Regions from separate parts of the Nocardia sp. NBC_01329 genome, predicted to be linked through region 1. Evidence: riboswitches for the same ligand, from Rfam matches in the RefSeq annotation. Region 1 holds a riboswitch; the other holds the start of a gene.
The links. Region 1 has a riboswitch for S-adenosylmethionine ahead of OG405_RS11880 (aminotransferase class V-fold PLP-dependent enzyme). Riboswitches for the same ligand answer to the same signal wherever they lie in the genome.

Region 1 (3,407 bases):
AACGGGTGCTCGTCCACCTCGAACAACACGTCCGCAGCGGCCGCGGCACCGGGTCGATGCTCGGTGACGCGGCCCGCGAGCGCCAGATGCCGCCAGCGGGTACCGCCGAGGTAGGCCGCCGCCAGTCCGGCGGTATCGGCGGTGAGGATCGGATCGGTAACCGCGACGACCATCGGCGGGCCCGGCCGGTACGCGCGCCGGTGGTCGTCGCGGCCGGTACATCTATATCGGCTCACCCCCGTGGTGGGTCGGACTCGCGGCGGACTTCCCGACCGGGCACGACCGCCCCGCACGATGCCGCCGCTGTCCGAAACTCTGCCATATCGGGCGAGGCGCTATGTCGTGCACGGTGCCGCTCCCCGCGCCGCTTCCGCGGCCAGGCCCGGGCGGGTCTCCGGCACCGGATCCCACTGTCCGTCCGAACGGGCGTAATTCCACTGTGGACCGTGGGCGACCAGGGACCGCACCGCATCGAGGAGCCGATCGATATCGGCGGCGGTGGCGCCGAGGCCGATACTCGCGCGCAACGCGGCATAGATCCCGAACCGGGCCAGCAGCGGATGAGCGCAGAAGCGACCGTCGCGCACCCCGATCGCGTGTTCCGCGGACAGATAGGCCGCGACCCGTCCCGCCTCGAAACCGTCGACGGTGAAGGCCACGATTCCCACGCAATCGGGGCTGTCGGCCCAGATCCGCAGGCATCGGACACCGGCGATGCCCTCCAGTCCGCCGCGCAACCGGTCGGTGAGCGCACGCTCGTGCTCCTCGGCGGACGCGGCGAGTTCGGTGAGTACTTCACACGCCGCTGCCAGCGCCGCGGCGCCCAGCACGTTCGGAGAACCGGCCTCGTGCCGGTGCGGAGCATCCGCCCATGCGGCGCTCTCCGTGGTCACCTCGGTCACCGCACCACCTCCGGCCAGGTAGGGCGGTGCGGCGTCGAGCCAGTCACGGCGACCGGCCAGTACTCCGGCACCGAAGGGTGCGTACAACTTATGGCCGGAGAAGACCACGTAGTCGATGCCCGTGGCGCACAGGTCGATACTTCGATGCGGTGCCAGTTGCGCGGCATCCACCACGATCCGTGCCCCGTGATGATGCGCGAGCGCGGTCAGTTCGGTCAGTGGTAGCACCTCACCGGTGACGTTGGACGCGCCCGTCACCGCGAGCAGGGCAGCGGGTTTCGCGCGCAGCTCGGTGTCGATCCGGTCGATCGTCCCGGTCACCGTGTCCGCGACGGGCACCACCCGGCGGCCGCGGCGGGCCCAGGGCAGGAAGTTCGCGTGGTGCTCGATATCGAGCACCACGGTATCGCCCGGCACACACGCGGCCAGCAGATTCAGCGCGTCGGTGGTGTTACGGGTGAACACCACCTCCTGGTCACCGGCACAGCGCAGGAAATCGCGCACGGTTTCCCGGGCCGCCTCGTAGCACCGGGTCGAGATCCGCGACGGATAGCCGGCGCCCCGATGCACACTCGCGTAGTACGGCAGCAGCTCTGTCACCCGGTCGGCCACCTGCGCGAGCGCCGGAGCGCTGGCCGCATAGTCGAAATTGGCGTAGTCGCGGGTACCGCCCTGCACGAGCGGGACTCGCAGATCGGCACCGGATACCCGGGCGAGGGCGCAAGTGGGGTCGAGTACAGCGGTCATCGCGTAATCCCTTCATGGAGGGACTCCGGAACATGAGCGAGCGGAGTCCGCGCTTGCCACGCTCGTTCGAGCGTCGGCCAGGTCGTCACCCGGGGCACCCCACCGCGGAGGAGGGTTGCCGGCCAGCAAGCCGGGGCTACACGCTGGCACTCATGACCTGGTGCGAGGTTGTCAGACGCCTCCCGGCTTGTCAACTCGAACCCATTCTGTCCGGGCGAAACCGCTCAGGAGCCGTAGAACGGCTCTCCTTCGACCGATTCCGGCAGGCGGCAGGGGCAAGGCTGTGTCCGGTCCGGTGAATTACCTGCCCGTCGGGATCGGCAAGATTTTCCGGACCCGCGGTCGAGCTCGGCTTCAATCCCTCCCGGCGACTATGAGTTTCGAATCATCGTGATCCGGTCCGTAGCCCGGGAAACGAATCCGGCGCATCGTTCTGTCCGTATGACCGAACCCAGCCGACCCGGTACACGCCCTCCCGGTTCATCCGGCCCCGAACGGAGACCCATGCCTTCTCGCGGACCCTTCGTCGATGTCGGCGTGAACGGCACGGGTCACCACGGGAATTCATGGCTCGCACCAGGTGCGGACCGGGATCGCTTCGCTTCGTACGATCATTACTCGGAAGTCGTGGAGCCGGCCCATTCCGGTCGTCTCGCCGTGGTGTTCCGATATCGGCCTCGTGATCACTGCTTCGAGCTCCTACGAACTCGTCCGCCGACTGTCCGGCCTCGACCGTATTCCCGGCGGGCGCGTTATCCGGAATGTGGTGTCGAGTCTCGATCCTGATATCGCGGCCGATTTCGGCGCCGCTCCGCGGTCCGGCAGCGATTCACGCTGCCGAGCCGTTACCGGTCGGCTGACCGAACACGAGCAATCGAACAGGAGCCGCCCCGATGGCCGAATACCTCTGGTACATCCCGAATCAAGTGACCTCCGGACATCGCGGTGATGCCGTCACCGCCGACCACAACAGCCTCGAAACCCTGACCGTCCAGGCAAAAGCACTCGAAGAGCACGGCTGGCGGGGCGCGTTGATCGGTACCGGCTGGGGCCGGCCGGATACGTTCACCGTCGCCACCGCGCTGGCAGCCCGGACCACGACCTTCGAACCGCTGGTGGCGATCCGGCCCGGCTACTGGCAACCCGCTCATTTCGCCTCCGCCGCGGCGAGCCTGGACCATCTGACCGGTGGGCGCCTGCGGATCAATATCGTCTCCGGCAAGGACGATCTCGCGGCCTACGGCGCGGCGGAGGAGGATCAGTCCGACCGGTACGGCCGCACCCGGGAGTTCCTCCAGCTGGTCCGCCGGCTGTGGACCGAGGAGGACGTCACCTACCGGGGTGACCACTATCAGGTGACCGGATCCACCGTTACGCCGCGGATCGAGGTAAGCGAGGCCCGACCGCATCCGAAGCTCTACTTCGGTGGCGCGTCGGCGGCCGCCGAACGGGTGGCCGCGACCGAAGCCGATGTGCAGTTGTTCTGGGGTGAGCCGCTGGCCGGCGTGCGCGAGCGCATCGAACGGCTGCGTGCGTTGAGCGACGATCTCGGTCGTACGCTGGCGCCACTGGAATTCGGACTGCGCATCACCACATTCGTGCGCGATACCACCGAACAGGCATGGGCCGAGGCGGAGGCGAAGGTCGCCGACATGGCGAAGGAGCACGACCCAGGGGCTCGCCGCCGGGCGGCGGTCGGGCAGCAGCGGCTACTCGATCTCGCCGCGCGGGGCGAGGTGCTCGACGACAACCTCTACA
Region 2 (3,407 bases), 3.1 Mb from region 1:
CCCATGGCTCGGTGGGTGGTGGTCGCCGGATGGGTGATGAGGCTTTTGGCGTCGCCCAGATTGTTGGAGATATCGACGATCCTCAACCCGTTGAGTACTTCGAAGGCCCGTTTCTTGGCGTGGTCGGCGGCGGCCTTCAGTTCGAAGGTCACCACGGTGCCGCCGCCGCTCATCTGTTCGGCCGCCAGGGCGTACTGGGGGTGCGATTCCAGGAACGGGTACCTTACCCAGCCGACCGCGGGATGTTCGTCGAGGTAGCGGGCGATCCGCAGCGCGGAATCGGTGGACTGCCGGACGCGCAGCGGCATGGTTTCCAGACCTTTGAGCAGCGTCCAGGCGTTGAACGGGCTCAGTGCGGGTCCGGTGTGGCGCATCAGTGTTTTCACCGGGCCCTCGATGTACTCCGAGGTACCGAGGATCGCGCCGCCCAGGACCCGGCCCTGGCCGTCGATATGTTTGGTGCCGGAGTAGACCAACACGTCGGCGCCGAGTTCGAATCCGCGTTGTAGCAACGGGGTGGCGAACACATTGTCCAGCACCACCTTCGCGCCCGCGGCGTGGGCGAGTTCGCAGACCTTGCGCACATCGACCAGGGTCTGCATCGGATTGGCCGGGGTTTCGAAGAACACCGCGGTGGTGGGTTCGGACAGGGCGGCTTCCCATTGGTCGAGGTCTTCACCGTCGACGAATACTGTCTCCACGCCCCAGCGCGGCAGGATTTCGTTACATACGACGAAGCAGGATCCGAACAGGCTGCGCGCGGCCACCAGCCGGTCGCCCGCTTTCAGCAGCGCACCGAGCGCGACGAAAACGGCGGCCATACCGCTGGCGGTCGCGAAACAGGCTTCGGCGCCGTCGAGTAGGCGCATCCGCTCCTGGAAGGTGGTGACGGTGGGGTTGCCGTAGCGGGAGTACACGTAGTGCGGGTTGTCGCCGGTGAACGCGGCTTCGGCCGCTTCGGCGCTGGCGTAGACGAATCCGGAGTTCAGGTACAGGGCTTCGGAGGTTTCGTCGAAGCCCGACCTGCTCAGGCCGCCGCGCACGCCCAGTGTCGCGGGGCCGACGCCTTCGGGTAGCGGGCGTTCGAACGAGCCGCCGCCGATCACGATTGGCGCCAGGGGAGTCCGTGGGCCCGCCAGCCGGAGCCACCGCGGTGGCCGAGTTCGTCCAGCGGTCCTTCGAATCCCTCGCTGATGTTGTAGGAGGGGCCGATACCGGCCGCGGTCGCGGCGTCGGCCGCGTGGGCCGAACGTTGACCGGAGCGACACAGGAAGAGTACGGGTGCGCCGGCGGGACGGTCGGTCAGCGCGCTACGCAGCTGGTCGAGGAATCCGCTGTTGCGAGTGCCGGTGCCGTCGACCCACTCCACCAGCAGTGTCGGCTTGGCGATGGCGCTGGTATCGGGTACTCCGACGAACTTCCACTCGGCTTCGGTCCGCACGTCCACCAGGACTGCGTCCGGATTCTCGGTCAGCAGTTCCCATGCCTGCTCCGGACCGATATCCCCTGCGTAACTCATATGTGGCACCTCCTGCGAATCCGCACTTGCCGCATCCGATCGATGCGCGCCAGGTCGTCACCCGGAGCACCCCACCGCGGAGGAGGGTTGCCGGCCAGCGAGCCGGGGCTTGACACTGGCACTCATGACCTAATTCACGAGATTAACCCGGCCCGGCCCGGCCGTGTCAAACCTTGGTTGACGCTCCCGGGCGGGATCATTCCACCGGTTGGTTGCACACCCGCCATTCGCCGTCGGACTGGAACAGCCACCAGGTCGCGGTCTTCTCGTCGCCCTCGACGCGGCTGGTCACTTCGATGGTCGCCGTATCACCGTTGACCTGGACGGGGCCGAATCTCGTGATCTCGATGTCTTTTCCGGTTTCGTCGGGTTTCAGCTGCCCGGCCAGCGGCGACCGCGCGGGGGCGAAGCCCGGGCATACCGCCTCGCGCGGCGGCGCCACCCCGTAGCGGCTGCTCGTCTGGGCGAAGTCGCGGACCGCTCCGGCGATGCGGTCGGAATCTGTGACATTTTTCTCAACCGGCGCCACCAGTCCGGCGATCAGTACACCGCCCAGTACCAGGGCCGCGACCACCGCGGCCACGATGAACGGGGTGATCGAGCGCGGTGGCTCACCGTCCCCCGATTCGGTGGGCGCCTGCTCGTCGGCTCCTCCGGCATCGCTCATACCGACGATCATCCCTGGTCCCCGGATCGGCCCGTGCCCGCACCCCGATAGAATCGAGTGAGAGGCGGGTATCGCAGCACAGCGTTATCCGCGCGGACGTGGGATGACCGGTGAACAGCCGCCCGCGAACGGCGCGATGTAGGTGCATACGGACCGCGCGTCAAGTTAGCCTAAGCTAACGACAACGCCAGTGATTCTTTCGACCGATAAGGGTGCGCGTAACAGATGACCGAGCAGAAGGAAGCGAACCGCCCGCTTCGGATCGCGATCGTCGGGGCCGGGCCGGCCGGCATCTATGCCGCTGACGCGTTGATGAAATCCGATGCGGACGTCTCGATCGATCTGTTCGAGCGGATGCCCGCGCCGTTCGGGCTGATCCGCTACGGCGTCGCTCCGGACCATCCGCGGATCAAGGGAATCGTCACCGCCCTGCACAAGGTGCTGGACAAGGAGCAGGTGCGCCTGCTCGGCAATATCGACTACGGCACCGACATCACGCTGTCGGATATGCGCCGCTTCTACGACGCGGTGATCTTCTCCACCGGGGCCAACGCCGACCGGGCGCTGCCGATCCAGGGTATCGATCTGGACGGCTCCTACGGCGCGGCCGATTTCGTGTCCTGGTACGACGGCCATCCGGACGTGCCGCGCACCTGGCCGTTGGACGCGGAGAAGGTCGCGGTCCTGGGCGTCGGCAATGTCGCGCTCGATGTGGCGCGCGTGCTGGCCAAGACCGGTGACGAACTGCTGCCCACCGAGATTCCGCCGAATGTGTACGAGGGCCTCAAGAACAACAAGGCCGTCGAGGTGCACGTATTCGGCCGCCGCGGCCCGGCGCAGGCCAAGTTCACCCCGCTGGAACTGCGCGAACTCGACCATTCCCCGACGATCGAGGTCATCGTCGATCCGGAGGACATCGACTACGACGAGGGCTCCGAGGCCGCGCGCCGTCACTCCAAGCAGGTCGATATGGTCGCCAACACTCTCGAGCAGTGGGCCATCCGCGACCAGGGTGATCGCCCGCACAAGCTGTTCCTGCACTTCTTCGAATCCCCGGCCGAGATCCTGGGTGAGGACGGCAAGGTCGTGGGCCTGCGCACCGAGCGCACCCAGCTCGACGGCACCGGCAATGTGAAAGGCACCGGCACCTTCAAGGAATGGGATGTGCAGTCGGTCTACCGGGCCGTCGGCTACCTGTCCCAGAACATCTCCGAACTGCCC

Region 2: another riboswitch for S-adenosylmethionine. It lies ahead of OG405_RS27170 (rhodanese-like domain-containing protein); the one in region 1 lies ahead of OG405_RS11880 (aminotransferase class V-fold PLP-dependent enzyme).

The regions. Positions count from the first base shown of each region.
Region 1 is NZ_CP108381.1:2,635,856-2,639,262, forward strand. It holds gene OG405_RS11870 (polysaccharide deacetylase family protein) at 1-1, shown strand, start outside; gene OG405_RS11875 (sterol carrier protein domain-containing protein) at 1-173, opposite strand, end outside; gene OG405_RS11880 (aminotransferase class V-fold PLP-dependent enzyme) at 336-1,649, opposite strand; SAM riboswitch class IV at 1,694-1,807, opposite strand; gene OG405_RS11885 (LLM class flavin-dependent oxidoreductase) at 2,543-3,407, shown strand, end outside.
Region 2 is NZ_CP108381.1:5,986,728-5,990,134, forward strand. It holds gene OG405_RS27165 (O-succinylhomoserine sulfhydrylase) at 1-1,106, opposite strand, end outside; gene OG405_RS27170 (rhodanese-like domain-containing protein) at 1,103-1,519, opposite strand; SAM riboswitch class IV at 1,537-1,649, opposite strand; gene OG405_RS27175 (Rv0361 family membrane protein) at 1,716-2,186, opposite strand; gene OG405_RS27180 (FAD-dependent oxidoreductase) at 2,412-3,407, shown strand, end outside.